2 regions of the Citrobacter sp. CRE-46 genome follow, and region 1 is predicted to be linked to the other one. Evidence: riboswitches for the same ligand, from Rfam matches in the RefSeq annotation. Region 1 holds a riboswitch; the other holds the start of a gene.
What was found. Region 1 has a riboswitch for cobalamin ahead of btuB (TonB-dependent vitamin B12 receptor BtuB). Riboswitches for the same ligand answer to the same signal wherever they lie in the genome.

Region 2: another riboswitch for cobalamin. It lies ahead of AC534G_RS09765 (cobyrinic acid a,c-diamide synthase CobB); the one in region 1 lies ahead of btuB (TonB-dependent vitamin B12 receptor BtuB).

What each region holds. Positions count from the first base shown of each region.
Region 1 covers NZ_CM184341.1:4,972,002-4,976,215, reverse strand. Annotated here, with positions in the region: gene fabR (HTH-type transcriptional repressor FabR) at 1-49, shown strand, start outside; gene AC534G_RS24125 (YijD family membrane protein) at 65-424, shown strand; gene trmA (tRNA (uridine(54)-C5)-methyltransferase TrmA) at 461-1,561, opposite strand; cobalamin riboswitch at 1,677-1,863, shown strand; partial or broken gene btuB (TonB-dependent vitamin B12 receptor BtuB) at 1,929-3,772, shown strand; gene murI (glutamate racemase) at 3,717-4,214, shown strand, end outside.
Region 2 covers NZ_CM184341.1:2,075,815-2,080,028, forward strand. Annotated here, with positions in the region: gene pduF (propanediol diffusion facilitator PduF) at 1-657, shown strand, start outside; gene pocR (transcriptional regulator PocR) at 861-1,772, shown strand; cobalamin riboswitch at 2,102-2,276, shown strand; gene AC534G_RS09765 (cobyrinic acid a,c-diamide synthase CobB) at 2,365-3,744, shown strand; gene cbiB (adenosylcobinamide-phosphate synthase CbiB) at 3,741-4,214, shown strand, end outside.

The sequences.
Region 1 (4,214 bases):
TTATTGGTACCGCCGTGAACAAGAGAAGATGACGCACCACTCCGAGTAACGAGAAGGACGAGCAATGAAACAGTCAGGTCAAGATAAAGGTACGCTGCTGCTGGCGCTGGTTGCTGGCTTATCGATCAATGGCACATTTGCGGCGCTGTTTAGCTCCATTGTGCCATTCTCAGTATTCCCGATTATTTCGCTGGTGCTGACGGTTTATTGTCTGCATCAACGCTATCAGAACCGTACCATGCCTGTGGGGCTACCAGGCCTGGCCGCCGCCTGTTTTATTCTCGGTGTTCTGTTGTACAGCACCGTGGTACGCGCTGAATATCCGGATATTGGTTCTAACTTCTTCCCGGCGGTACTGTCGGTGATTCTGGTGTTCTGGATCGGCGTTAAAGTGCGTAATCGTAAGCAGGAAATTGCGGAATAATATTTGTAGGCCGGGCAAGCCCGGCCAGGACATCACTTACTTCGCGGTCAGTAACACGCCACACTCCATATGGTGCGTATACGGGAACTGATCGAACAGAGCCAGACGTGAAACATTGTGCGTCTGGCTTAACGTTTCCAGATTCTTACACAGCGTATCCGGGTTGCAGGAGATGTACAGAATACGCGGATACGCCTGCACCATTTTCTCCGTTTCGCTGTCCAGACCGCTACGCGGTGGGTCAACGAAAATGGTTTCACACTGGTAACTCTTCAGATCGATCCCCTGCAAACGGTTGAACTCGCGAACCCCATTCATCGCCTGAGTAAACTCTTCTGCCGCCATGCGGATAATTTGTACGTTATCAATATGGTTAGCCGCAATGTTGTACTGGGCAGCCGCCACGGATGGTTTGGCGATTTCAGTCGCCAGCACGCGGTTGAAATTTTGCGCCAGCGCTAATGAGAAGTTGCCATTACCGCAGTACAGCTCAAGCAAGTCGCCCTTGGAATCTTTGGTGACATCAATCGCCCATTCCAGCATCTGAATATTCATCGCGGCATTGGGTTGGGTGAAGCTGTTCTCAACCTGGCGGTAGATGATCTCTTTCCCTGCGACCGGCAAGCGTTCGTCAATATAGTCCTGGTCCAGCTCGATTTTGGTTTTGGTAGCCCGGCCAATCAGATGCACGTTCAGGTTTTGCGCACGCAGCGCGTCCCGTAGCGCTTCGGCTTCATGACGCCATTCGTCATCCAGCTTTTTATGGTACAGCATCGAGACCACCGCTTGATCGCTCAGGGTGGTGAGGTAATCAATCTGGAACAGTTTGTGGCGCAGGACACGGTTGTTGCATACCCCTTCAATCATTGCCGTCATCAGCGTGTTGATAAGCTCGCTGGCCGCCGGGAAGCTGTCGACGCGAATACGGCTTTTCGTCTGTTGATCGAACATGATGTGGTACAGGTCATCACCGTCATGCCACAGCCGGAATTCGGCACGCATACGGTAGTGACTGACCGGTGAGCGAAACACTTCCGGAGCCTGTGCATAAAACGGTGTCATTAAGCTCTGCAGACGCACCACTTTTTCAGCTAACTGCGCGTCGTACTGTTCTGTCGGAAGATGTTCGGGGGTCATGATGCGTCCTGAAAAATAAAAGTACGCGGGGATTGTAGGGATTGCTCAACAGATGTCCAGTCATTGATGATTTCCGATATTGTGATACACAGTCTGGACAGTGGGTTGTAACAAACTGTAGCATCCGTTTTCCGGTCCTGTGAGTTAAAAGGGAATCCAGTGTGAATCTGGAGCTGACGCGCAGCGGTAAGGAAGGTAGGAGATGAGCGCACCTGGTGCAGACACTGCGGCTTGCCGTGGGAAGTCATCGTCTCTTTAAGTCGCCTCCAAGCCCGAAGACCTGCCGGCTAACGTCGCATCTGGTTTTCATCATCGCGTACTATCGGTGGGACCTGCGGCATCCTTCTTATATTGTGGATGCTTTACAATGATTAAAAAATCGTTGCTGTGGACGGCGCTTTCCGTCACGGCATTTTCTGGTTGGGCACAGGATGCTAGCCCAGATACTCTCGTCGTCACTGCCAACCGTTTTCAGCAGCCTCGTAGCGCAGTACTTGCTCCTATCACCGTTGTTACGCGTCAGGATATCGACCGCTGGCAATCTACCTCCGTGAATGATGTGCTTCGTCGCTTGCCAGGCGTGGATATCGCCCAATACGGTGGTATGGGACAAAATTCGTCTATTTCTATTCGCGGCACCAACGCCAGCCATGTTCTGGTGCTGATTGACGGTGTGCGTCTGAACCTGGCAGGGGTTAGCGGCGCAGCCGATCTTAGCCAGTTCCCGGTATCGTTGGTACAACGTATTGAGTTGAGTACATTCGTGGGCCGCGTTCGGCTATTTATGGTTCTGATGCGATTGGCGGCGTGGTGAATATCATTACGACACGCGAAAAGCCGGGGACGGAACTGACCGCTGGCGTGGGAAGCAATGGCTACCAGAATTACGATGTCTCAACCCAACAACAGTTAGGTGAAAATACGCGTGTCACGTTGATGGGCGATTATGCCTATACCAAAGGCTTTGATGTCGTGGCTTACGGTAGTACTGGCTCTCAGGCTCAACCCGACAAAGACGGCTTCTTAAGTAAGACGCTATATGGCGCGCTGGAACACAATTTCTCTGACACCTGGAGCGGGTTTGTTCGCGGCTACGGTTATGATAACCGCACGAATTACGATTCGTACTATTCTCCGAACTCACCACTGGTCGATACCCGAAAACTCTATAGCCAAAGCTGGGATGCCGGACTGCGCTTCAATGGTGAAATTATCCAGTCACAGCTGGTTTCCAGCTATAGCCACAGTAAAGACTACAACTATGATCCGGATTATGGCCGCTATGACTCCTCGGCCACGCTGGATGAGATGAAGCAATATAATGTTCAGTGGTCGAACAGTATGGTGGTTGGCCACGGTAATGTGGGCGCGGGCGTAGACTGGCAAAAGCAAACTACGGAGCCTGGCACCGCGTATGTCACGGACGGTTACGACCAGCGTAACACTGGCCTCTATCTCACCGGGTTGCAGCAACTGGGTGACTTTACCTTTGAAGGTGCGGCGCGCAGTGATGATAACTCCGAGTTTGGTCGCCATGGTACATGGCAAACCAGTGCCGGGTGGGAGTTTATTGAAGGTTATCGCTTTATTGCCTCCTACGGTACTTCCTACAAAGCACCAAATCTCGGGCAGTTGCATGGCTATTACGGCAATTCGAATCTGGATCCTGAAGAGAGTAAGCAGTGGGAAGGGGCGTTTGAAGGGCTGACGGCGGATGTGAACTGGCGTTTGTCAGGATATCGCAACGATATCGATAACATGATCGATTACGACCCACATACCGAGAAATACTTTAACGAAGGCAAAGTACGTATTAAAGGTGTCGAAGCGACAGCAAACTTTGATACCGGGCCGCTGGCGCACACCCTGAGCTACGATTACGTTGATGCACGAAATGCGATTACCGATAAACCACTGGCGCGTCGTTCTAAACAGCAGGTGAAGTACCAGCTTAACTGGCAGGTTTATGATTTTGACTGGGGCCTGACCTATCATTATCTGGGAACGCGTTATGACACGGACTTCGTCACCAATCAGCCGGTAAAAATGGGGGGAGTGAGCCTGTGGGATCTGACAGTGGCATATCCAATCACCTCACAGCTGACTGTTCGTGGTAAAATCGCCAACCTGTTCGATAAAGATTACGAGACAGTTTATGGCTACGCAACTGCAGGGCGGGAATACACCTTGTCTGGCAGCTACACCTTCTGATCCACGTCCCACCGTGCTGGTGTTTGATTCCGGCGTCGGTGGGTTGTCGGTCTACAATGAGATCCGCAGTCTCCTGCCGGATCTCCACTATATATACGCTTTTGATAACGTCGCCTTTCCTTATGGTGAGAAGAGCGAGGAATTTATCGTCGAGCGTGTTGTTGAGATTGTGACTGCGGTCCAGCAGCGCTATCCACTCTCTCTTGCGGTCATCGCGTGTAATACCGCAAGCACTGTGTCGCTTCCTGCATTACGTGCGAAATTTGCCTTCCCGGTTGTAGGCGTCGTTCCTGCTATTAAACCGGCGGCGCGACTCACGGCGAATGGCGTTGTGGGACTGCTGGCTACACGTGCAACGGTGAAGCGGCCGTATACCCATGAGTTGATTGCGCGGTTTGCTAACGAATGTCAGATTGCGATGTTGGGGTCTGCCGAGCTGGTA
Region 2 (4,214 bases), 2.3 Mb from region 1:
CTTGCCGTTTACCTGACAGCGGGGATTTCTGGCGCGCATCTCAATCCTGCAATCACCATCGCCCTGTGGTTATTTGCCTGTTTTCCGGGGCGCAAAGTTGTGCCATACACCGTAGCGCAGGTTGCGGGTGCCTTTGGCGGCGCGTTGCTAGCCTATCTGCTGTACGGAAGTCTATTTACCGAATATGAGTCTGCCCATCAAATGGTACGCGGCAGCCTTGAAAGCCTGCAACTGGCCAGTATTTTTAGTACTTATCCAGCGGCGGCGCTCAGCGTCTGGCAGGCTGCGCTGGTTGAAGTAGTGATCACTTCCATTCTGATGGGCATGATCATGGCACTTACCGATGACGGTAATGGCGTCCCCAGAGGGCCATTGGCGCCTTTATTGATTGGCATTCTGGTGGCTGTTCTCGGTGCATCTACCGGGCCGCTCACCGGATTTGCGATGAACCCGGCACGTGATTTCGGTCCAAAATTATTTGCATGGATGGCCGGGTGGGGAGATGTGGCGATGACTGGCGGGCGTGATATCCCTTATTTCATCGTACCGATTGTGGCCCCCATCATCGGTGCGTGCGCGGGCGCAGCAATTTATCGTTATTTTATTGGCAAAAATTTACCGTGTAATACGTGTAAACTGGAGGAAAATGAGAGCTAGCTTCACGGAAGATGTTTATTTTTAAAGCGTAAAAACTGTTTTCGTGATCCGGTTTCCTGAACCGCTGAAAAAGTCTCCCCACAATGGGAGACTTTTGTTATGTTCGATGATGACTTTCATCAGCGCCCTGGAAAGCGAGATGAAACTGGATGTGTAAATAGTATGTTTTATTTATAACAATAAATTAACTGAGAGGTTTTATCATGATTTCTGCGAGTGCCCTGAACTCAGAACTCATTAATAAAATCGCACAGGATTTTGCGCAGGCCACCAGTCTGGCTGTTGTGGTTGTCAATATTCACGGTGATGAAATTTCTGAGCTTTTTAATTTCACCCCTTTTTGTCAGTTGATGCGCCAGCATCCTCAGCACAGTACCCGTTGTCGTATGAGCGATCGCTGTGGCGGGCTGGAAGCTTCAAAATCCGATCAACCCTGCATCTATCGCTGCCACGCGGGGCTTACCGACTTCTCAATTCCGCTGGTAATTGCGGGTCACCTGGTTGGGTTCGTATTGTGTGGTCAGGTGCGTTTAAGTAACGATGTCGGCCTGGTGGATATCCTGAACGTCGATGACCGCTGGCAAGCCGATCCCGAACTGCTCAGTGAATTTCGTAATGTGCCGGAGATGGACTATTCGCGCGTTATCGCCTCGGCGGATCTGCTAAAGCTCATCGTGGAAAATTGCCTTAAAAAACAACTAAATTTTGTGGTTATCAAAGACAACCCGCAGCAGGCAGAGCCGGTACGCGCCAACCGAACGCCGAATCCTCACGACAGCAAAATGAAAAAAGCGCTGCGCTATATTGATGCGCATTTGTCAGATGAGTTACGCCTGGAAGATGTTGCGTCTCATGTTTACCTTAGCCCTTACTATTTCAGTAAATTGTTCAAAAAATATCAGGGTATCGGGTTTAACGCCTGGGTAAATCAACAGCGAATGGCGAGTGCCAAAGAGTTGCTCTGTCATAGTGACTGGAGCATAGCCAGCATTGCGCGTAATTTAGGCTTTTCACAAACCAGCTATTTCTGCAAAGTATTCCGCCAGACGTATCAGGTTACGCCGCAGGCATTTCGCCAGCAAATAAATGTCATTTCACGCGGTGAGTCCGCTTAAATAGCAATATTTTGCTATTGCCGATTTTTGATATCGGGCGCTATGTCAGTAATTATAAAATGAAAAGTAACAACAGCAGTCAATAAATTGTCATAGCGCAACAAAATAATAGTATTAGAGGGATAAACTGCACCAGTTTTTATTTTTGTGATGAGATACAGTGTCTGTATGCCTGACTTTCTTTATTCTTTGCTGACACTTTCATTCAAAATGTGAACATGTGAATAAGTGGGTTTATGCCAGATAATTGGCTGAATGAATCCGGAAAGATATTAAATTGAATTATTGTCATGAGGTCGTGAATTTACCTCATAACAGGGAGCTTAATTACGGCTCCTGAACTGACAGGTTTGCCACATTTGTGGTAGGGAAGGGGGTGAGAATCCCCCGCAGCCCCCGCTGCTGTGATGCTGACGACCCCGTATGGACCACTGATCGCAAGATTGGGAAGGACGGGTGAGGATGACGCTAAGCCAGAAGACCTGCCTGTCAGTGACTACCAACAACTTCGGTGGGAAGTGGGTGGTTCAGATGCATACAGTCGAGAGACTGGGTATCTCTACACCCCTACCACCCTGAACAGGATCAGGGTATGGCGGCCAATTTTCACGCATTTGTTCTTGCAGGTACCGGAAGCGGCTGTGGTAAAACCACGGTGACGCTGGGCTTGTTGAGCTTGTTGAAAAAACGCGGTTTACGCGTCCAGCCTTGCAAAGTGGGGCCTGATTACCTTGATACCGGCTGGCATACAGCGGTATGCGGTACCGCTTCCCGCAATCTTGATAGCTTCATGCTTCCCGCTTCCACTCTGAATGCTTTATTCCGCGAGCAGGTGCAACATGCCGATATCGCCGTGATTGAAGGCGTGATGGGGTTGTATGACGGTTATGGTACCGACCCGAACTACTGCAGTACCGCCGCGATGGCCAAACAGTTAGGTTGCCCGGTCATCTTACTGGTTGATGGTAAAGCTGTTTCTACCTCGATAGCCGCAACGGTAATGGGTTTTCAGCATTTTGATCCCACGCTGAACATCGCCGGGGTGATCGTTAATCGGGTCAACAGCGAAACGCATTATCAGCTGCTGAAGGTGGCGATTGAGCGTTACTGTTCCGTTCCTGTATTAGGCTACGTTCCCCGTATGGAAGGCGTTGCGCTTCCGGAGCGTCATCTGGGGCTGGTTACTGCGCGTGAGTCTGTTATCAATCAGCAGCCGTGGCAGGACTTTGCCGCGACGCTGGAGCAGACGCTGGATATCGATGCTCTACTGAAATTAAGCCAGCTAAACACCCTCCCTGCGGGTGAATGGCCTACGCTTCCCGATACTGATGCTGGAGAAGGGCTAACGCTTGCTATCGCTGATGACGAAGCGTTCAACTTTTATTACCCGGACAATATTACTTTGCTTGAACGCACGGGGTTGAAGATTGTGCGTTTTAGCCCGTTGCACGACACCTGTTTACCTGATTGTCAGATGATCTGGCTGGGTGGCGGATACCCTGAGTTACATGCTGCGGCTCTGGCCCGTAATGTCCCGATGCTTAAGCAATTGCGAGCCGCACATCACCGCGGCGTGGCGATTTACGCCGAGTGCGGTGGGCTGATGTATCTCGGCAGTTCGCTGGAGGACAGCCACGGTGATAGCTGGTTGATGGCGGATATCATTCCCGGTCACAGCAAAATGGGGAAACGTCTGACCCGATTTGGCTACTGCGAGGCGCAGGCCGCGCAGCAAACCTTGTTAGCTGCAGAAGGCGAAGTGCTGCGCGGGCATGAATTTCACTACTCAGATTTTATTCCTGAAACTCCCGCGGTGATGCACTGTCGCAAAGTGCGCGATGGCAAAACGTTGCAGACCTGGTCCGGCGGCTGGCAGGTGGGTAACACTTTCGCCAGCTATCTACACGTTCATTTTGCCCAACGTCCGCAGATGCTTAACCATTGGTTGGCAGCCGCGAGGAGCGCGCTATGACGATCCTTGCGTGGTGTGTTGCCTGGCTGCTTGATTTTATTATTGGCGATCCGCAGAACTGGCCGCATCCGGTGCGCTGGATTGGCAATCTGATTTCTGCCATGCAGCGAGTCGTGCGGCGCTACTGCCATAGCGATCGTGCGTTGCGCATTGGTGGCGCGGCGATGTGGGTAGTGGTGGTTGGCCTGACCTGGGCTGTGTCCTGGGGCGTACTGGCGCTGGCGCACTCTATTCATCCCTGGCTTGGTTGGGTGGTAGAGGTTTGGATGATCTTTACCGTGCTGGCGGGGCGCTGTCTGGCGAACGCCGCGCAGGATGTCGAACGTCCGTTGCGTGCCGGTAACCTTGCCGCAAGTCGGGAAAAGTTATCTTGGATCGTAGGTCGCGATACCTCGCAATTACAACCTCAGCAGGTCAATCGTGCCGTGGTGGAAACCGTGGCCGAAAACACCGTTGACGGCATCATCGCG